DNA from 3 places in the Paenibacillus sp. Marseille-Q9583 genome. Region 1 is predicted to be linked to each of the others. Evidence: riboswitches for the same ligand, from Rfam matches in the RefSeq annotation. Region 1 holds a riboswitch; each other region holds the start of a gene.
What was found. Region 1 has a riboswitch for cobalamin ahead of metE (5-methyltetrahydropteroyltriglutamate--homocysteine S-methyltransferase). Riboswitches for the same ligand answer to the same signal wherever they lie in the genome.
Positions count from the first base shown of each region.

Region 2: it holds a riboswitch for cobalamin, as region 1 does, so the genes downstream of both, ACWNM1_RS18375 (anaerobic ribonucleoside triphosphate reductase) here and metE (5-methyltetrahydropteroyltriglutamate--homocysteine S-methyltransferase) in region 1, are expected to answer to the same signal.
Region 3: it holds a riboswitch for cobalamin, as region 1 does, so the genes downstream of both, ACWNM1_RS03135 (S-layer homology domain-containing protein) here and metE (5-methyltetrahydropteroyltriglutamate--homocysteine S-methyltransferase) in region 1, are expected to answer to the same signal.

Region 1 is NZ_CDRJTB010000048.1:16,367-23,657, reverse strand. Features, by position in the region: gene ACWNM1_RS20215 (undecaprenyl-diphosphate phosphatase) at 1-622, shown strand, start outside; cobalamin riboswitch at 881-1,086, shown strand; gene metE (5-methyltetrahydropteroyltriglutamate--homocysteine S-methyltransferase) at 1,241-3,541, shown strand; gene ACWNM1_RS20205 (DUF1540 domain-containing protein) at 3,680-3,832, opposite strand; gene ACWNM1_RS20200 (DUF4349 domain-containing protein) at 4,311-5,441, shown strand; gene msrA (peptide-methionine (S)-S-oxide reductase MsrA) at 5,615-6,601, opposite strand; gene ACWNM1_RS20190 (TVP38/TMEM64 family protein) at 6,701-7,291, opposite strand, start outside.
Region 2 is NZ_CDRJTB010000041.1:4,569-11,859, reverse strand. Features, by position in the region: gene ACWNM1_RS18385 (ribonucleoside-diphosphate reductase subunit alpha) at 1-1,787, opposite strand, end outside; gene nrdG (anaerobic ribonucleoside-triphosphate reductase activating protein) at 1,843-2,358, opposite strand; gene ACWNM1_RS18375 (anaerobic ribonucleoside triphosphate reductase) at 2,355-4,340, opposite strand; cobalamin riboswitch at 4,558-4,792, opposite strand; gene ACWNM1_RS18370 (MTH1187 family thiamine-binding protein) at 5,168-5,476, shown strand; tRNA gene ACWNM1_RS18365 (tRNA-Thr) at 5,572-5,643, shown strand; gene ACWNM1_RS18360 (DUF2231 domain-containing protein) at 5,990-6,466, opposite strand; gene ACWNM1_RS18355 (sensor histidine kinase) at 6,484-7,291, opposite strand, start outside.
Region 3 is NZ_CDRJTB010000003.1:123,438-130,728, forward strand. Features, by position in the region: gene ACWNM1_RS03125 (cellulase family glycosylhydrolase) at 1-373, opposite strand, end outside; gene ACWNM1_RS03130 (hypothetical protein) at 593-1,171, shown strand; cobalamin riboswitch at 1,263-1,463, shown strand; gene ACWNM1_RS03135 (S-layer homology domain-containing protein) at 1,629-6,227, shown strand; gene ACWNM1_RS03140 (DUF4430 domain-containing protein) at 6,301-7,275, shown strand; gene ACWNM1_RS03145 (energy-coupling factor transporter transmembrane component T) at 7,275-7,291, shown strand, end outside.

The DNA.
Region 1 (7,291 bases):
CTTCAGCCGCAAGCAGTTGGACCCTGTAACTGAGGAGCAACCACAACTTGAAAAAGGCGGCCACCTTAAGCTTACACAGGTGCTTGTAGGTTTAGTGCCAGCAGGCGTGCTGGGCGTTCTGTTTAATGATTATATTGACGAGCATTTATTCTCTACATCCACCGTGTTAATCGGTCTAGTAGTCGGTGCTGTATTAATGATTATTGCGGATCTATTCGGACCAAAGAAGATTCAAACGGAGAGTGTCGATCAGATTACATATAAGCAGGCGCTAGGTGTTGGTCTGGTCCAGTGCTTCTCCTTGTGGCCGGGATTTTCTCGTTCCGGGTCGACGATTTCTGGTGGTGTTCTTCTGGGTATGAGTCATCGTGCTGCTGCTGATTTCACGTTTATTATGGCTGTTCCAATCATGGCAGGCGCCAGTTTACTCTCACTGATGAAGAACTGGCAATATTTCACCATCGATGCCCTGCCGTTCTTCATTGCAGGCTTTATCAGTGCCTTTGTATTTGCACTATTATCGATGCGTTTCTTCTTGAAATTGATCAACCGGATTAAGCTTTTACCATTTGCTATATATCGCATAGTCCTTGCTGCAGTAGTATATTTCGTGTTTTTCTAAATCCGTTATAAGGAATCGATATAACAAAAGCCCCCGTAATCTATTGCAGATGACGGGGGCTTTCACGTATGATGACATCAGATTAAGACACTCACTTTATCCTTATAATTCTCGCATAAACGCCTACCGTCCGTATAAGGACACCGAAGGCATTTCAGCAATTAAATGATAAGAAAGTATAAGTTTCACAAAATACTTTCTTATCATTCTCGCATAAACGCTTACCGTCCTTAAAAAGGACGCCGAAGGCGTTTTAGCTTGAAAATAACGGAGACAGGTGCTTGCCGGAAATTAGTAATTCGGTAGGCTTAATAGGGAAATTCGGTATGAAGCCGATGCGGTCCCGCCACTGTAACGGAAGAGTCCATAGCAACATATGTCACTGGCAATTTACTACTGCTGGGAAGACTGCTTAGGATGCTGACACCGCTAGCCAGGAGACCTGCCTGTTTCAACAGCACTGCTTCACCTACGGAGGATAGGAAGGTGTTAGACGTTAACCATAGGTATATTATGGGCGTCTTTCCCTTTGACTTTTTTAGGGAAGGGCGCTCTTTTTTATAGGAATGCAAGTGATATCGAGTCCAAAATAAGAAGATGGAGAAGGGGAGCTGCAAAGTGACGAACAAAGTAAAAGTAAGCAATCTTGGCTATCCAAGAATCGGAAAAAACCGCGAGTGGAAGAAAACGTTGGAAGCCTTCTGGGCGGGAAAAATAAATGAGGAAGCGTTCCGTACTGAAATGACAGGAATTCAGCTTCAGCATTTGAAGACTCAGCAGGAGGCAGGAATTGATTTAATTCCGGTAAATGATTTTACGTTCTACGATCATGTGCTAGATACCGCTGTAATGTTCGGGATCGTACCTCCACGTTATGCGTATGATGGTGGCGATATTGGGCTTGATCTTTATTTTGCGATGGCTAGAGGAAATGCTGAGGCTACCGCTTGCGAGATGACTAAATGGTTCAATACGAACTATCATTACATCGTTCCAGAGATCGGTGCACAAACGCCGCGTCTGACCGAGAATAAGCCACTGGCAGCTTATCGTTTTGCCAAGTCCCAAGCGGGAATTGAGGGTAAGCCTGTGGTTTTAGGCCTTTATACATTCCTTAAGTTGTCAAAAGGTTTTGCATCTGCGGATATTGCGAAGATTGCTGCTCGGTTTCTTCCGGTTTACGTTCAGCTGTTGCAGGAACTGAAGCAAGAAGGAGTAAGCTGGGTACAAATTGATGAGCCAGCGATTGTTACAGGAATAAATGATTCAGAATTATCCTTACTTCACTCGATTTACACTGAAATTGCTGAATCCGTGCCTGGATTAAATATTATTCTGCAGACTTACTTTGAAGCTGCTGAACCGCTGGAGGCACTGTTCAAGCTTCCGGTACAAGGTTTAGGTCTTGATTTTGTCCATGATGGTGGGACGAACCTGGCATCGATTGAACGTCTTGGCTGGCCTGAGGATAAGTGGCTGGGAGCGGGTATTATTGACGGGCGCAACATCTGGCGCTCGGATCTGGATGCTAAGCTGCAGCTGATCGAAAAGCTGAGTGTACATGTGCCGCTTGATCGTCTTATTCTACAGCCTTCTTGCAGTTTACTACATGTTCCGGTTACTGTTCAGGGTGAGGTGAAGCTTAAGGCAACCGTCAAGGCCGCTTTAGCTTTTGCTGATGAGAAGCTTAGAGAGCTTGGCCTGCTTGCTGCAGCCTTAGAGGGTACAGCAGAAGCTGCTGCTGCGTTGACGGCCAGTCGTGAAGCCCTTACTGCCTTCCGTGCACTTCCTGAACGCGGTCGTAAGGATGTGGCCGAGCAAGTTCTCGGACTTACAGATTTACCAGACCAACGTAACCTACCTTTTGCTGAGCGCCTGAAGGTGCAACAGGAGAAGTGGCAGCTGCCACTTCTGCCAACGACAACAATCGGAAGCTTTCCACAGACCGTAGAAGTGCGCCAGGCAAGGTTGAAATGGCGTAAAGGCGTATGGAATCAAGAGCGTTACGACGGGTTCGTTCGTGAGCAGATTGCAGATGCAATCACCTTCCAAGAAAAGCTGGGTTTGGATGTACTCGTGCACGGTGAGTTCGAAAGAACCGATATGGTGGAGTTTTTCGGGGAGAAGCTGGATGGTTACTTATTTACTAGTAATGGCTGGGTTCAATCCTACGGATCACGCTGCGTTAAGCCACCGGTTATTTATGCGGATATAGCTTTTATCCAGCCTATGACTGTAAAAGAAAGCGTTTATGCTCAGTCGTTAACTTCCCTTCCTGTTAAAGGCATGTTGACTGGTCCTGTTACGATTCTCAATTGGTCTTTCGTACGTGATGATCTTAGTCGGGAAGCAGTAGCGAATCAAATTGCCTTAGCGCTCCGTCATGAAGTTAAAGCTTTGGAGGATGCAGGCATAGAGATGATTCAAGTAGACGAACCGGCTATCCGTGAAGGACTTCCTTTGAAGACGGAAGATCATGAGGCATACTTGAATTGGGCGGTGAAGTCGTTCCGTATCGCGACGAATCATGTGAAGGCTACGACACAAATTCATACCCACATGTGCTATAGCGAATTTAATGACATGATAGACTCCATTTCAGCGATGGATGCGGATGTTATCTCTATTGAGACTTCACGTAGCCATGGGGAACTGATCGTTAGCTTTGAGGAGCAGGCGTATGATAAAGGAATTGGTCTTGGTGTATATGATATCCATAGTCCACGGGTTCCTGCAGTAGAAGAGATGACAGCTAATATTGATCGTGCACTGCGGGTGCTTGATCCTGAACAATTCTGGATTAATCCGGATTGCGGTCTTAAGACACGTGGCTGGCAGGAGACGGAAGATGCACTTCGTAACATGGTAAAGGCTGCCGCTATTGCAAGAGAAAATGCAGGAGTTAGTGCTTCCAAATAACATAAGAGGTATACAATAAATCATAGCCGGGGAATTTCTCCCTGGCTTTTTATTTCAGCCACTTGATAATAATTCTCATTCTTGATAGAATGAGAAAAGAAAAGAAGGAACCGTGGAGGGTCCCTTCAAATCATCACCTTATTTGCTTTCGAAAGTCTTGCAATCTGTTTCTTCTGCACGTGTAGGTTCTTGGGAGCTGTGGAAAGCTACAAAGATAGAATCAGCACTGCATTTGTTCTCTTCTGCCCAGTGGGTGCAGGAGTTAACTTCGCAAATTACGTCTTTTGCCATGAGGGTTCACCTCCCCTTGTAGTGATAGACAGCATCATTAAAAAATCCTCTGTTCAGCAAGGTGGAGCTTGTCCGAACAGAACCATGCCGCGCCCTCATTCATTATGAATAGAGGGTATTTGGTGTTTTCTGTGTGGCTAGACGTGGTAATTGTACCAAATAAAGTGTATGTAAGCAAACGGGTTATTCAATAACAGAAATGTTTTATAACTATGCAAATCTTTATAAAAATATAATGAAAAATTCTACAAAATATTTATTGCTTTCAACTAAATGAGTCGCAGAAATGCGGCTTTTTTTCTGTTTAAAGAGCCTAATTCTAAAGAAATTGTTTCCAATTCCATTTTTAAGTGCAACCTTCCAAGTTTTGGAACGTCATAGTAAAGAGTGCGGAAGAGATCTGCTTAGAACAAGACATTCCGTAACGATATTATGATCCGTGCAAGCGGTATCTACTACATTTTTTGGAGGAATGAGAATGCGCAAATGGGGTCTGCATTACTTATGTTTATTAATTCTTGCGGTAATCTTGGCGGGTTGTGGCTCAGCGGATAGGAATTCAGCGGCAGATAGTTCGGCAAAACAAAATGGTAGTATGAGTAATGAGGCAGCAGTAGAGGTACAATCGCAAAACTCGATAGACTCATCTGCGGATCAGAGTACCGCGGCAGCGCCTGAGATAGAAGCAGGTGGCAGCGAGAATTTGGCTGTAAAGGGCTCCACACCAGAGAATACGAATCAAACAAGTGCAGGATTTACTGGTAGCGATGTAGTAGCGGGCTTGAACAAGAAGCTGATCTATAAAGCGAATCTTAATATGGAAGTAGAAGACTATGGAAAAGCTCAGACTGAAATACGTAATTTAGTAACCATGGCTAATGGATATATTATTGAATTTAACGAAAACATGTCGCAGTACGAGCAAGGCGGGACGTTTATCCTTAAGGTGCCTGCCTCCGGATTCTCACCTTTTCTGAATAAATTAGAACAAGTAAAACACGAATCTCTACAGCGCAGCATTCAAGGTCAGGATGTCTCTGAAGAGTATGTTGATCTGGAGTCGCGTTTGAAGGCGAAGCAGCTAATGGAAGCACAATATACAGAGTTTATGAAAAAAGCGACGAAATCTACTGATCTGGTCGCCTTCGCGAACGAGCTTGGTTCGATTCAAGAAAGCATTGAGCAGATTAAAGGTAGAATGCGTTATATCAATCAGAATGTATCCTTCTCTACGGTAGAACTGAGAGTGTATCAGACAGATGAAAGTATTGCTGTGAAGGAGAAGGAGGAGCAAGGGCCGTTACTGGAACGTGCTTCAGATGCTCTTAAAGGAAGCTTAAATGCGTTATCTGTTATGTTTCAGTGGATTGTCGTTATCCTTGCAGGAGCGTTACCGATACTCATTGGAGCAGCTATAATATTAGCTATTGTTTTAGTTTCCCGTAAAAATATATACGAGCGTCGGGGGCAGCAGGCCCAGCGGATTCGTCAGCGAAATAAAGAACTGAACAGTGAGCAAGTTATCCCTGCGGCAACAGAGCCTAAGGAGGCAGTTTCAGAGGATGATTCGAAGGCTATTAAGGACTCAGAGGACTCAAAGAAAGAATAGCCCTACAAGCATAAACGCCCTCGGCGTCTTTATAAAGACGGTAAGCGTTTAAGCGAGAAATATAAGAATAATGTATAACGTGAAACTTATACTTTCTTATATTTTAAGAGAAAAAAACGGTTGTCATCCTAAAAAGGACGACAACCGTTTCTTTATGTGCTGAGGATTGATGTTTAGGCAGGCTGGAAGAGTATGCGATACTCCCCATATCCTTCCTTCTCCAAATCCTCTTTAGGAATAAAACGTAGCGCCGCTGAATTTATGCAATAGCGCAAGCCGTTTTCTCCAGGACCATCGTCAAAGACATGGCCTAGATGGGAATCCGCTACTTTGCTGCGCACTTCAGTGCGGACCATCAAATGACTGAGATCGGTCTTTTCTTTCACAGCGTAGTCCCGGATGGGACGAGTAAAGCTTGGCCAGCCGCAACCGGAATCGTATTTATCCTGCGAGCTGAATAACGGTTCGCCAGATACGATGTCTACATAAATACCATCTCCATGGTGATCCCAAAAATCATTCCGGAAAGGAGATTCTGTTGCACTGTTCTGAGTGACTTCATATTGAAGAGGGGTTAGACGTTCTTTCAAACTTTGTTTGTCCTCTTTATGTGTCCAGTGGGTTTCGATAAAATCCTCTCGGCCAGAACCTTTACGATAACGTTTGTAGTGTCCTGGATTCTTATGATGGTAGCCTTGATGATATTCTTCGGCAGGATAGAAGGTGGTTGCAGGGAGAATCGGGGTTACAATCGGACTAGAGAAAGGGCCGCTTGCTTGCAGAGCTGTCTTGGAAGCTTCCGCTTGTTCTTTTTGTTCCTCCGAATGGGTAAAGATTGCTGTTCCGTAAGAAGTCCCGCGATCATGAAATTGTCCACCTGCGTCGGTAGGGTCAATTTGCTGCCAGAACAGCTCAAGTAACTTGCTATAAGGGAAAATATCTGGGTTGAACGTAATTTGTACAGCTTCAACATGTCCTGTTGTTTCAGAACAAACCTCTTCATAGGTTGGGTTCACTGTATGACCGCCGGTATAGCCAGAGATGACACTAATGATACCTGGCAATTCTTCGAACGGCGAGACCATGCACCAGAAGCATCCACCTGCAAAGGTTGCTTTTTCCGTCTTGGTATTTATATGGTTAGTCTGATGTTCACTCATTGATATCCCTCCATTCACATAATGCAATTAAATAGATCACAATTTAATTATAAAGCAAATACTAACTGCCTGCCAGTTTGTAATCGATAAGTTCTTTCGCTATCGGCTGTTCTTCGCTTCTTGAGAGCGCGGACGCAAGCTCAGTCCAGCGATAATTAGCACAGCGGTATAGGCGATGATGGCAATAACCGCACTTACAGGGTCCTGAAACAGATGATCCCCAAGGAAAGCGTATAATGCAATTCCCGGTATTTTTCCTATGCCGGAAGCTGCAATATAGCTCCAAAAAGGCAGACCGGCAGCTCCAGCGTAGATGTTAACCACTGTTTGGGGAATGATTGGCATGAGTCGTGCTAGGACAATCGAAGCGAAAGGTCGCCGCTCAATGCCTACTGTGAACTTTTCGAGTGCGGGAATGGAGGCTAAATAAGCTCTCGCTTGGCTTTGAAACAAGTACTTCACAACACCAAAAAGGATTGCGGCAGCCAAGTTAGTAGCTAGCCAGCAAATCAAGGCTCCCACTAAACTTCCGTATGCATAACCGAAGAATCCGATGACAGCTTTATAAGGGACAACTGGAAACAGGGCCAGTAAAGTTGCAATCCCTGTAGAACTGAAAAGATTATGATCCTCTTTCATCCAGCTTAGGATGTCATATCTGTAGATAAACGCAAGGATTGTACCCGAAAC
Region 2 (7,291 bases), on a different contig from region 1:
CGGGCAAGCTCCATGCTCGAACGTACCAACAGGTAGTTGATGTGTTCATACAAATGGTTGTTATATTCTACGGCTTCATCAGATTCCCAACGAATGCCCTTGAGTGCCAATAGGTGATGCAAGCCGAATGTGCCGAGACCCACTGCGCGGTATTGGCTGTTCGTATATTGTGCTTGCAGAACTTCAATATTATTAATGTCGATTACGTTGTCCAGCATACGTACTTGGATAGGTACAAGTCTTTCCAGCACACCAGCTGGAATCGCACGTGCCAAGTGAATCGAATTCAGGTTGCAGACTACGAAATCGCCAGGGATTTTGGAGATCACAATCCGGGTCTTGCCATCTTTGGTTACTAATTCTTCCTGTTCAATAACGGTAGCGGATTGATTCTGCATAATTTCTGTGCACAGGTTGGAAGAGAAGACCATACCTTGGTGACGGTTCGGGTTCGTCCGGTTAACCGTATCACGATAGAACATATACGGAGTACCTGTTTCAAGCTGTGATTTCATAATCCGTTTCATGATGTCGATCGCAGGAACGGTAATGCGGGACAATTCCAAATTGGCTGTAGCTTCAGCATATTTTTCACGGAAAGTGCCTTTACCAAGCTCTTCATCGTAGAAGTCTTCCAGACCAAGCGGACGACCATTCTCATCCGTCCAGCCCATAACCTTCTTTACTTCATGAGGGCAGAAGAGGTTCCAGTGGCTGCGTGATTCAACGGCTTCCATGAACAAGTCCGGCAGGGTTACACCGTGGAATACGTCATGTGCACGCATACGCTCGTCACCATTATTTAGTTTAAGATCGAGGAAAGCGAGAATATCTTTATGGAATACATCAAGGTAGACAGCGACAGCACCTTTACGTGTTCCGAGCTGGTCTACACTGACTGCTGTATTGTTCAATTGGCGAATCCAAGGAATTACGCCGGAGCTAGTGTTCTTATGGCCACGGATATCCGAACCCCGTGCCCGAACTTTACCAAGGTAGACGCCGATACCGCCGCCCATTTTGCTGAGGCGCGCTACGTCTGTATTAGAGTCAAAGATACCCTCTAGGGAATCGTCTACCGTATCAATGAAGCAGCTGGATAGCTGTCCAGCGACCTTTTTGCCGGCATTGGACATTGTAGGGGTAGCAGCAGTCATGTAGATGTTGCTCATAGCCCAGTAGGCTTCTTTTACAAGCTCAAGACGTTTCTCAGCTGGTTCACGGTGCATCAGGTACATAGCAATAATCATATAACGTTCTTGTGGAAGCTCCATTACACGTCCGTCAAAATCATGCGCCAAATAACGGTCAGATAGCGTAAGCAGACCGATATAGTCAAACAAAAGATCGCGTGTATAATCGATACACCCACCTAGTTCGATAATTTGTTCTTTGGTGTAATGACTTAGAAGCTCTTCACGATAGATTCCTTTTTTTACGAGATCCGTAATTAGCGGGTACAGCTCACCGTAAGGCTCTTCTGGATAAGCTTTATAGCGGCGATGAACGGCTGCTTTTTTATAAAGGGTAGTCAGAAGGGCACGGGCAGCTGCAAACTTCCAAGTAGGCTCTTCTTTCGTTACAAGCTCTAGAGCACTCATAGTGAAGGCATTGCTAATTTCTTCTCCGCTTACGGAGTCACGACGCAGTTTGGAAATTACTCCCCGCAGCAATGTTTCTTTATTTAGTTGATCAAGACCTTCCAAGATACGGTCGGCGTATACGGAAAGGCGCTTCTCATCAAAAGCTAGTTGGCGATTGTCTGGTTTTACTACGAATTGCGGCATGGTTATTTCATCCCTTCTTATTTTGGGTTAATTTTGAATATCAAAAATTGATATATTATAGCGCAGTAGGCTGCCACAGAAAGACCTCCGAGCCGTTCGTACTGGCCGGAATGTCGATTATGCGTTGGTTAGAGCTTCCTCGGTAAGGAAGTGTGGTATCTTTCAATTCTTCTATAAAACGTCCATCTATTAATACCTGACACTGTGTAAGTAGATTCCACTCCGGCGAACCGGGAAGGGCGGTTAGTTCCTCATACGTATAACCACTGTAAATCCAGATGGGGAAGTCAGGGAGCACGGCGCGAAGCTCATGAATGAACCCAACTACCTCTTCTGCAGAGAAAAAAGGATCGCCGCCTGCCAGTGTTAGACCATCCAGCAAAGGGTTAGCGGCGATTTCTGCAATGATTTCATGTTGACGTTCTAAGGTGAAGACTTCTCCATATTTAAAGTTCCATGTCTCGGGATTAAAGCATCCCGGGCAACGATGGCGGCAGCCGCTGATGAAGAGGACGGCCCGCATGCCCTCTCCCTCGTTAATCGACTCCGGATAGTATCCGCAAATATTCATAGATGCTTAACGCGATCCCGTACTTCGGCTTGTTTGGCGGCATTGAAGCGGGTCTGATAGTCGCCAGTTAAATAACCTGTAACTCTGCGCAAACGACGGATGTGCACGTCATTCTCATGTGCGTTGCAGGAAGGACAGTTTGTCCCAATTACGCCTTCGTATCCGCAGCTGGAGCAGCGGTCAATCGGATGGTTAATGCTGAAGTAGCTGACCTGTTGTTCTAGTGCATATTTAATGATTTTGATAAAAGCAGATGGATTGCTGCGGGCATTGCCATTTAATTCGACATAAGAAATAGCCCCGGCATTGCAGTATTCATGGAAATGAGCTTCCAAGCTGATCTTCTGAGCAGCACCTAGATCGTAGTATACAGGGATGTGGAAAGAGTTCGTATAATACTCACGGTCAGTTACGCCCGGAATAGAACCCAGTACCTTGCGATCAATCTTGGTGAATTTGCCGGACAGGCCCTCTGCTGGTGTTGCGAACAAGGTAATGTTGAGATTAAGTTCCTCACTTTTAAGGTCGCAATACTCCCGCATGTGACGCACGATAGCCACAGCCTTGGCATGGACTTCCATATCCTCGCCATGGTGTTTGCCGTACATGGCTTTCATGCATTCCGCCATACCGATGAAGCCAAGCGACAGACTACCATGTTTCAGCAGTTCGCCTACAGAGTCTTCAGGAGCGAGATTTTCGCCGCCTTCCCAGACGCCTTCTCGCATCATGAAATCGGATGCTTTAGCTTTTTGCGCGCTTTGGATGTGGAACCGATGAAGCAGTCCTTCCAGCGCAATATCCATATAGTGGTTTAGATCCTCATAGAAGCCAGCTTCATCTGCGACGGTACGTCGGCCTGTTACTGTGCCGTGTGCCAGACCGAGCCGAACCAGATTCAGTGTATTAAAGGAAAGGTTGCCCTTCCCGGAGCAATGATTACGCCCAAAACGGTCACCGAGCACTCGGGTGCGGCAGCCCATTGTAGCAAATTCCGTATCAGGATCACTTGGATCATAATACTGCAAGTTGAGCGGAGCGTCCAGATTAGCGAAGTTCGGATATAGTCTGCGTGCAGAACATTCCGCCGCTTTTAGGAACAATTCATAGTTAGGATCGCCTTGCTGTTGATTGACTCCTTGCTTGCATTTGAAGATTTGAATCGGGAACACAGGTGTTTCTCCGCTGCCAAGTCCGTTCATCGTTGCTGTTAGCAGGGAGCTGATCACAAGCTGACCTTCTGGTGAAGTACAAGTACCATAATTGATGCTGGTAAACGGAATTTGCCCACCGGACCGGCTGGACATGGTGTTGAGATTATGTACCATACTTTCAGCCGCTTGCAGGGTTTCGATTTCGGTTTCCTTTAGTGCAAAACGGAACGCTTTTGGATATAACTCCGCCAGATCGGTACGGCTCATTGTAATCTCGCCCAAAGATTCATTAGCTTGTCCCTCATCAAAATAATCCAGACCCTTGCGGAACAGCTTAGCGAAGGATTTGGTTACATAAGGTGCCAGATCATAGTCGAGCTTATTGGCGGATACGCCGCCATATTGAGCGTTTTGCTGGGATTGAAAAATAATTGCTACCAGTGACATAGCTGTCATTATGGAGTTCGGAGGACGTACACTGCCATTGCCGGTGTTGAAGCCTTCGCGGAGAAGCTTATCAAACGGGATAAAAATGCAGTTAGTCGTTCCGATTGCGTATTGATCCAGATCATGCACATAGACGACATTGTCATCAATGGCTTGCACTAGTTGCGGCGGCATCGTAAAGTTGCGGGCGTACCATTTTGAATATTCACTGCCGAACTTGCTCATTTTACCGGAGAAACTCTCTCCGTTCAAATTGGCATTCTCGCGCAGCAAGTCCAAATCCCGGCTGTCGATAATATCGCGTCCTAAATCAATGAGCTCTTCTAAAAGAACTTCTCGTGCATTTGTTGTACCGTTAAATTGTCTCTCCAACAACGTCATTGTATAGCTCTCCTCTCAGTCTATCGTCCTATCATTAAGAAGTGGGGCCGCGTAAGCGGCCGTATATTCATTGTGATCTCATAAAAAAAGCATCCTCTAGCGAGGATGGCAGAAAATGCCCGATGCGTTATGTAAATATCCACACAGATATTTGCAGTGGTCTCTAAGAAGATGACCGCATGCGGACACCGTTCCTGTTCCTCGCAGGCACTCATAGTTGGTGTCGTCGAAACAGGCAGGTCTCCTGGCTTCCGTAGGACCTCTCAGCGCCTTCCCAAGGGGGCTCTTACCCCTCAGTGGCTTTTGCCAGGAGATCTGCCCATCTTAAGCTTCTAAAAGCTTGTAAGGGGCATCCGGTTACAGTGGCGGGACCGCAACGGATTTTCACCGTACTTCCCTATTAAGCTCTAATTCCGATAAAGGATTAAAGCGCCTGTCTCCACTATATTTTGTTGTCGTTAGATAAAAATAACCCAAGATGTTGTGTTTGTAAACAGTTTTTTAGAAAACCCGCGCGGGGAGCGGGTTCTTCAAAAGTACTCCACAAATGATCCACAGGCTGTCCATAAGTAATCCACAATTGATCCACAGGCATATGAAAAATGATTCATAAATTGTCCGAAAAAATGCCACAAAGAGTCCATAAATGTAGTGCAGATGACCCTAGAATACATGTAAGAAAAAATACTTGTGGCGAAAGTCATATTTCGGAGAATTTTTTAGGGAAAAAGAAGGGGCATAATAAAGCTGAGATCATTTGTGGGAGAGGGGAGGAGTTGTTACAATAGAAGGAGACGCATATTATAAAATTCCGAGGAGGCATTCTCATGCCTATTGCTGAAGTAACCGTTATTCCGATTGGAACAGGCAGTACGAGCCTTAGCAGCTATGTTGCGGATATGCAGCGAGTGCTGAAGACGGTAGAAGGGATTACTTATGAGCTTACATCCATGGGTACAATCATCGAGGGGCCTCTTCAGCGTATTTTTGCTGCAGTCGAAGCGCTGCACGAGTCTCCTTTTGCCGCAGGTGCAGAGCGTGTCTCTACTTCACTTAAAATAGACGACCGCCGCGATAAACCCTCCACTAGCCGTGGAAAGCTGGAGTCTGTGGAGCGTAAACTACAGGTGGAATAGCAGTTCGGGAGAGTAGGGAAATAGGGAGAAACAGGCTTGCGTTTCTGGCTGAAAGTTGTATAATGTTTTTTGTTTGACAGAAAAATCAGCCTTAAGCTGGTGTAGCTCAGGGGTAGAGCAACGCACTCGTAATGCGTAGGCCGGGGGTTCAATTCCCTTCACCAGCATTCTTAACAATTCAATCATGGCGCGGCCTTCCGGGATTTCGGGGACCGTGCTTTTTTATGGAGTAAACCGATCTTCTAACCTTTACTCAAGTAAAGTGGTTATTTCGGCCTTTTCCTGCACTTCATGGCGGGTTCCTAAGGTGGAGTCACCGATGCTCCGGAGGACGGCTTCTTGCAGGTTTGGCAGGACATGAGAGCAGGCTTCGGAGCTCAAATTCAATATCTGTCAAAACGCTATAAGCATCTACTCGACCGAAAAAGAAAAGTAAAGTTTGTCTAAGCAGGTGGATAATCAAAAGAAGCCGGGGCTCCCTTTTTCAGGAGAGCATCGGCTCCTTTGATTTGATTACTTGTGATTACCTTGCACAGGGGGATTGACCGGAGCTCCGTTGGTCGATACGCCTACGCCATCTGAATACACCATTTTGCCGCCGTAATATCCGGTTCCCAGCACAAGTCCGCAGGAAGTAAGCGAGACGACCAAGTACAGCACCAGTGGAACTTTTTTAAAAGTATGTTTGCCCTTCCAGTACATCAGCAATCTCCATACAACGATCAGAGAAACTACCCAAGCGGTTAAGGTGGCGAGCATCTCGTGGGGCTCTATGAATGAAGTCACACCGCGGGCATCATCATCTGGTCCGGTCGCTATTGCGACCCAGGATCCCGCTGCAGCAAGAAGCCACATCCATAACCCACCTGCAGGATTCAAAGAACGTTTTTTCAGGGCCACCACCAAATCATGCCCAAATCCGATGATGATCAGAGCGATAGGGAAATGTACGACAATGGGATGGATGTGGTTAAAGACTTCAGTAAACATAGTAAAACCTCCATTTTTCAAAGTGGTTGCCTAAGGATTCGTTGTGTTTCAGGAAGGATAACCGTGAAGGTACTTCCTTGATGGAGGGTGCTGGTTACCACGATTCTGCCGCCGTGCCTGCTGACGATCTCATAGGCGATAGCCAGTCCCAGTCCGGTGCCGCCATGTTCCCTTGTGCGGGCTTGATCTACCCGGTAGAACCGTTCGAATAAGTGGGGAAGATCCTCCTCGGGAATCCCGCAGCCCGTATCCTGAATGATTACATTCGCAGTGCCGTTGTCATTCCGGGTAATCCCCAGTATGACTGTGCCTCCCTCCGCAGAGTATTTAATGGCATTATCCAAAAGAATATACAGCAACTGATCAATCTGTTCGCTGTCCCCGATGCAGGTGAAGGCTTCTTTAAGATTCCCTATGTTCAGCTGCAACTGAATCTTTTTCTCTTGTGCTACTAATTGCATTCTGGCGGCAGCGAACGAAAGGGAGTGCTGCAGATCGAAAGCTTCCTGCCTCAGAGGTGGCAGAGGCGAATCATTTCTGGCCAGCTTAAGCAGCTGTCCGGTCAGGCGGGTCATGCGCTGTATTTCTTCCTTCATATCCTGAAGCACGGCCTGATGGATCGGTGGTAGCTTATGGCGTTCCTCCTCCAGAATATCCACGGACAGCTGCAGCACGCTTAAGGGTGTCCTCAACTCATGGGAGGCATAGGCCGTGAATTTTTGCTGCCGTGTAAACGCATGGTTGATGGGAATCATGGCCTTTCCAGCCAATATATATCCTACAACTGTAGCTGCCGCAAGCAGGATAATGGTGATCGCAATGAGG
Region 3 (7,291 bases), on a different contig from region 1:
AGCCTACAACTTCTTCGACACGGTTGAGGTAAGCTTGATCAATGGTGTAGTTCGGTGCTTCACCTATGTGTGAATCCCAAGTGATAGGAATCCGGATACTTTTGTAGCCTTGTGCGGCGATTTTCTTAATCAGTTCTTGGGTCACACGCGGATTGCCCCAGGAGGTTTCATCCTCACCTGTAGCATCTAGAGTATTGCCAAGGTTCCATCCGGGCTGCATATCGTCTACATAGGATTGGATCTTACTCTTTGGTGCTGCCTTAGCTTGTTGCTCGTCCTTAGTGGCAGCGGCGGCAATGGATGAGAACAAAGAGAGCAGAAGAGCGGTGACAAGGGTCAATGATAAGAATGATTTCTGGATTCGAGTAGTCATTGAATTCTCCTTTGTAAGATCATTTTTGTGGATGCTTAAACCTGACCTTCCTTAGTACTTTGGTGCTTAGATGAACACGTACACCTCCTTGAATTCGTTGTAAACGCTTACCAAATACCCTAACATAGAATGATTTCAACGAGTACCTTACTAATTTGTGGTAAATTCATATATGAATTAGTGATTTGCAGTGATTCCAAAGTTATGGAGAGCAATCCAGTGAGCAGATTTCATTACATAGGCTCAGCTACAGAGCTTCCGTTAGGAGAAAGAGGCAGTGTACCGTCAGCAAAGACATATAATGAAGTGAAAAATTCCCCGGAGTATAAGAAACAAAGAGAGGCTCTGCGCCTGCAAGGTATAATTCCTTTGGATGACATCGCAGATCTATCTCATTTAAGAGATGAGGACTGTCTTGTATATGACTCGGAAGAAGATGCAGCGGGTATTTTTATAGAGGAACTTGGGTATTGGAACGATGAGATTCGCAAGCATTTTCGGAGTCCATATGTGTATCGGATTTCACCGAATTGGGGCGGCTTCTCTGTATCCCCTAAGCTAAAAGATACTCTACCGAGATCGTATAACGCCTCACTCAAGTGCTGTCGGGAGTTATTTAAGCTTATGACAGATTATGGAGTATCAGGCGCCGAGTTTGAGCTTTATACATGCTGGGCTGAGGAAGAAGGGCTCCCGCGTAATAAAAAGTATGATCGAATCTTTGAGTTGGCCTCTTTGTCACTGGAGGATGGTTTTGAGCTGAGAGAAAAAGAGTATATTATGGTTAAAATGATTTGATATTCAGTAGGATTATCGCCAACCACCCGTTATACAAAAAACAAATATTGCATGACAAAAGCATATATATTAGATATGATGAAGCATGGAAAAATTAATATTAGCAATAGGTGCCAATTATGAATGTTTCGGAAATACAATCATAGATTGGTTAAATGGAAAGCGGGTGTGAATCCCGCGCGGTCCCGCCGCTGTGAAAGAGGAGTCCTTGCAAGGTACCACTGGGAAACTGGGAAGGTAGCAAGGGTGATGATACTTGAGCCAGAATATCTGCCTATTTCTGATACACCGTTAAACTCTACGAGCGATAGAGAGGTGTTTGATATAGTATATGCCTGCTATTGTTGCGGTTCACTATCTTAAACCTCTTGACGTTATGTTGAGTGGTTTTTTTGTAGTGCTATGAAAGTTTATTCTGTTTTTTAACATAGGAAGAGAAGGGAAGGGTTATGGAAACATGAAGAAAAATAAGTTTTTAGCTTGGTTACTTATTGTAGCTGTATTTATCACGACGTTCTCTACAAGTGTAATCCCGGCTCATGCGAATGAAGCAAGCTCTACACTTAAAGGGTATGTCACTGTATCCGTAGAGAAGTTCACATTGGGTCAAGGATATATTAAGGATCCTATTAAAGTTCCATTCTACGAAGGGGACAATGGCGCATCACTAATAACACGTGCGCTAGGAGAAGGTAATTATAGAAACTTTGGAAGTATAGCTAGTAGTTTTTATTTATCTGAAGTTAAAGATAGTGGCAGAAGTGAAGTCAATATACCGCAATATATTTTAGATATGATTTCAGCCGATGGGAATACAGTCAGAACTAAAGCAGACCAAGAGTGGCTAAGTCAGTTTGACTACACTCACATGTCGGGTTGGATGTATGCCGTAAATAATGAATTTCCTCCGTTCGGGATGTCTGATTATCACCCTCAAGACGGTGACATCATCCGAACACAGTTCACCACTTATGGCTATAGTTCTGATCTTGGTGGCTGGGGAGAACCTCCATTTCCATTTGCCAATAAGGATGCATTAACTGCCAAAATCGCAGAAATTAACAGTGATCCGAATAAAGATAGTATTTTGGGCAAAACAGTAGTACAAAAAGCAGTTTACCAAGCTTATTCAGTGCTAGAAAATATGGAAAGCTCTCAATTAAGTGTAGATCATGCACTGGTCGGGCTTACCCATTCTTTAGATATTGAGCCACCTATTATTACTGTAAGTGGTATGCAGGATAAACAGGAAGTATCCGATAAAGATTTAAGTTTCAGAGTAGCTGTCACAGATAATGTATATGACGGTATCATTCCAGTAGTGAAGCTAAATGGAGTCGCTCTATCTGCTACAAATGGTGAGTATAAGGTTTCTCTTAACCCAGGTGGTAATGTAATCACCGTAACGGCAGTAGACGGAGCAGAAAATAGAGCAACGCAAACTTATCAAATTACCTACAAAATAAATGCTACGACTGGAGTCAAACAACAGTTAGATAAGAGCTTGGCCTATATTTTAAAAACTGTAAAGAATCCGTCATTTGGTACTGGCAGTGGGGAATGGTCGATCTTATCTTTAGCACGTGCCAACTACGAAGTACCAAGTGGTTATTATGATCTCTATTACAACAATGTAGCTAAGAAAGTAACAGAATTAATGAAAGATGGAAAACTCGATGCTTTTAAAAGCACAGAGCATTCCAGAGCGATTCTAGGACTTACCTCTATCGGGAAAGATATCACGAATGTTGCGGGTTATGATCTAATCAATGCACTCGCTGACTATCAATATGTTCAGAAGCAAGGGAATAATGGTCCTATTTTTGCTCTAATTGCTTTAGATAGTCATAACTACGACATCCCGGTATTATTCCCTAATCCTGATGAAAAGGGAGTAATATACCAAAGCACAAGAGAAAATCTGGTTCAGTACATCTTGGATAAAGAGGTTAAAAAAGGTGCAGCAGATGCCGGCGGCTGGGCTTTAGGAGTAACCAAAGCGGACGTTGATATGACCGCGATGGCGATGCAAGCACTTGCACCTTATTACGCAACTAATCCAAATGTAAAAGCTGCTGTGGATCGGGCGATCAATTGGTTATCGAGTACGCAAAATGATCAAGGCGGATTTACAAGCTGGGGAAGTACAAGCAGTGAAAGTATCTCGCAGGTAATAGTAGCCTTAACTGGCGTAGGCGTAGATCCACACAGTGACCCTAAGTTTGTGAAAAAAGGGAATTCGCTTATTGATGCGTTGCTTACCTTCGCTGGACCGGATGGCGGATTTAAGCATATTCTAACCGGAAAAGTAGATGGAATGGCTACGGATCAAGGTACGTATGCACTTATTGCTTACGATCGTCTGATCAATCATAAGAACCGTCTATTTGATATGAGTAATATAGTAATTCAGCAACCAGAGGAAACGAAAGAAATAGAAGTACAGTTACCCTCAGGTGATACACCCAAAGTTGTCATTTTTCAAAATAATAATAAATATATTCTTCCGATAAATTCAGGGGATAGCAACAAAGAAATTACAGTGCAAATCCCGAAATATAAGCAATCCACGGTAAGTGTTAATTTACCTAGCAATAGTAATCTGCCTAAATTAGAGGTTACCAAAGGTGACGTATCTGTAGTCATCCCTAAGGGTACACAGGTTATAGAGGGAGATTCTTCAAAGGTTGAATTGATTTCACCTACAACAGGGACAGAATCTGCACTAAAAGATAGTCTGAATCAAATTATTCCTGGGGACAAGAAGCTTGATAGCATCGTACAAGCATTTTCCATGGGAGGTAGCGCAAGAGTAGAATTCAGTCAATTTATTACGTTAACCTTTAAGGACCTTAAAGGAAAAGATGCTGCTTATATTCAAAACGGCACACCTCATGCGATTCAAAAATTTGCAAGTGATGACTTAGGCTTAGCAAGCGGTAAGTCTGAGTATGCCTATGATAGTGGAAATGATTTAATCGTAAAAACCAATCATTTCACTGATTACATTGCGTATTCCTCCACTGCAGTACAAACACCTGGTGGTGACGGTAATGGTAACGGTAACGGTAACGGCGATGGAGGAACCACTCCATCTAAGCCATACGTAACCCTATCCGTGGATAAGCTTACGATTAAGAAAGGATATGTTATTCCATCTGTACAGGTAGAGCTACTATCTGGTGACACAGTGTGGTCTGTATTCGAAAGAGTACTAGATAGCCGCGGTATCGACTATAGATATTCTTGGAACAGTACATTTGGAAGTGTGTATGTTGAATCCATAGCTGGTGATGGAGAATTTGACCATGGTAGCGGTAGTGGATGGATGTATAATGTAAATGGAAAATATCCTAATTATGGTGCATCTTCATATAATCTAAGTGCTGGGGACAAAATTCAGTGGCGATATACTACGAATTTGGGTGCGGATTTAAATGCACCAATACCAACTACAAGCCCTACTCCAACCCCATCTGCCACTCCTAAACCAAGTGGAATTCCAGGTGCGGGTGGAGGAAGTAATCCAGATGCCAACGTTGATCCAAATCCGAGTCCATCTCCAACAGCGACTCCTAATGATATCAAGCAAGTGTATAAAGACGTCGATAAGATCTCATCCTGGGCATTCTCAGCGATTGAAACAGCTACAGTAAAAGGGTACATCCAAGGTAACAATGGTCAGGTGAATCCGAAAGATCATATTACAAGAGCAGAATTTACTAAGATCCTAGTATCAGCATTGGAACTGGATATCAAGAGTGACAAAGGAATTACCTACAAGGATGTCGCTCTGGGAGATTGGTTCTATCCATATGTGAATGCTGCTCATAAAGCAGGGCTAATTACAGGATTTAACAATGAATTTAAGCCAAATGACAAGATTACTCGCGAACAAATGGCAGCCATTATTGTCAGAGCCTTATCAATCCCGGCTACGAAGCCAGGTACAGCTATTAAAGATCTCAATACTGTGTCTGCGTGGGCAAAAGCAGATGTGGAAACCATTGTTGCCACCGGACTTATGTTAGGTGATAATAATCAGTTTAAGCCTAAAGAGCTTGTAACTAGAGAAATGGCAGCTGTTGTAGCTACTAGAACCCATGATTATAAGAGTGGCGACAAAGCAGTTAGTCCATATATTCAGAACACAGCAGCCTTTTTGCAAAAAACAGTAACAAACCCAGTCATCTCCTCGGTTGGCGGGGATTGGACAGTGTTCGGGCTGGCACGTTCTGGTGTGAAGGTTCCAGATAGTTATTACGCTAAGTACTATGCGAATGTAGAAGCAATCCTTAAAGAAAAAGCTGGGAAGCTGCATAGCGTAAAATATACCGAATATGATAGAGTTATTTTGGCATTAACTTCAATCGGCAAAAATATTGATAAAGTGGCGGGTTATAACCTACTGGAACCGCTCGCGGATTTTGATACTGTAATCAAGCAAGGCATTAATGGACCTGTGTTTGCCCTGATCGCTCTGGACAGTAATCATTACGACATTCCAGTGGTTAAGGATGTAAAGACGCAGACAACTAGAGAGATGCTCATTGATTACATTTTAGGCAGAGAGATCAACGGCGGGGGATGGGCACTAGGCAGTAATGCTACTGAGGCCGATCCGGATATTACGGGAATGGTTATTCAAGGCTTGACCCCTTATTACAAAACGAATGCCAAAGTAACGGCTGCTGTGGATCGTGGAATTGCTTGGTTATCCAAAACGCAAACAGCAGACGGTGGCTTTGCAAGCTGGGAATCTACGAACTCCGAGAGCATTGCTCAGGTGATTGTAGCTTTAACTGGACTTGGTATAGATCCGCATAAGGATTCCAGATTTATTAAAAATGGACGTTCAGCGGTAGATGCGTTGCTTGGCTTTGCTGCAGCTGAAGGTGGTTTTTATCACGTGAAGCAGGGGGGAGTAGGCAACGGAGGCGCGAAACCAGGAGAAGTAGATCTTATGGCTACGGATCAAGCGATGTATGCACTGGTTGCTTATGATCGGTTCGTTAAGGGTCAGACGAGTCTTTATGACATGACAGACGTTAAATAGAATTTTATTTAAAGAGATAAGCAAGGGTAGCGTGTATACCCTTGCTTATTATTTAAGGTGGGGAACTTAAGAAATGAACAAGAAAAAATGGCTTACAGCGATACTAATTATTGGTGTGTTGGCGATTGCCTTCTTTTGGGGCGGGAATTATCAGAAGAGCCCGAACAAGGTTGCGAGTAACAGTGTTGAGTCTCAAGTTGTAGAATCAGCCAATACGGCCTCCAATCAGAATGTTGATGTAGAGCCTACAACCTCAAGTGATGCCGAGACAACGGAGATAGCTCCTACAGCTACACCTGGTGAAACAGCTAAGCCTAAGCCCGTTGAAACGGTAAAACCAACTGAAGAGGTAACGCCAACCGAAACTGCGGCAACAGATGTTGAAAAGCCGACCGCAACACCTAAATCGGATACACAGGCACAACCGACCGCAACACCGAAAGCGGCTAAAACATCCGTGCCGGAAACGAAAGCGACGGCAAAACCAGTAAACAAACCGGATTCAAAAGTAGCGTCACCAGAAACAAAGCAGGAACCGAAAAAGGATAAATTCCTTACCGATCCAGTGCCGAGCGGGAAACCTAAGCCCGTGGAATGGCAAGATGCAACGGTAGATAAGAAGAAGCAATTAACGGCTACTTTGTCCGTGTCGGCAGCAACGATTTTAGATAATATGGATATTTTCAATAAGGATAAGGTTGAAGTATTGCCGGCAGATGGTATCATTTATAAAGCGCAGAAGGTAACCTTTTATGAAGGCGAGTCTGTGTTTGATGTTTTGCTAAGAGAGATGAAGAAGAATAAAATCCATATGGAATTCAGCATGACTCCGATCTATAACAGTAATTATATTGAAGGTATAAATAATCTGTATGAATTTGATGCTGGAGAGCTCAGTGGATGGATGTACAAAGTAAATGGCTGGTTCCCTAACTACGGCAGCAGTCGTTATGTTCTCAAGGATGGCGATGTCGTTGATTGGGTATACACTTGTGATCTAGGTCGAGATGTAGGTGGCAATGGAGCCACAGGAGGAGCACAAAAATAATGAAGGATAGCTTTTC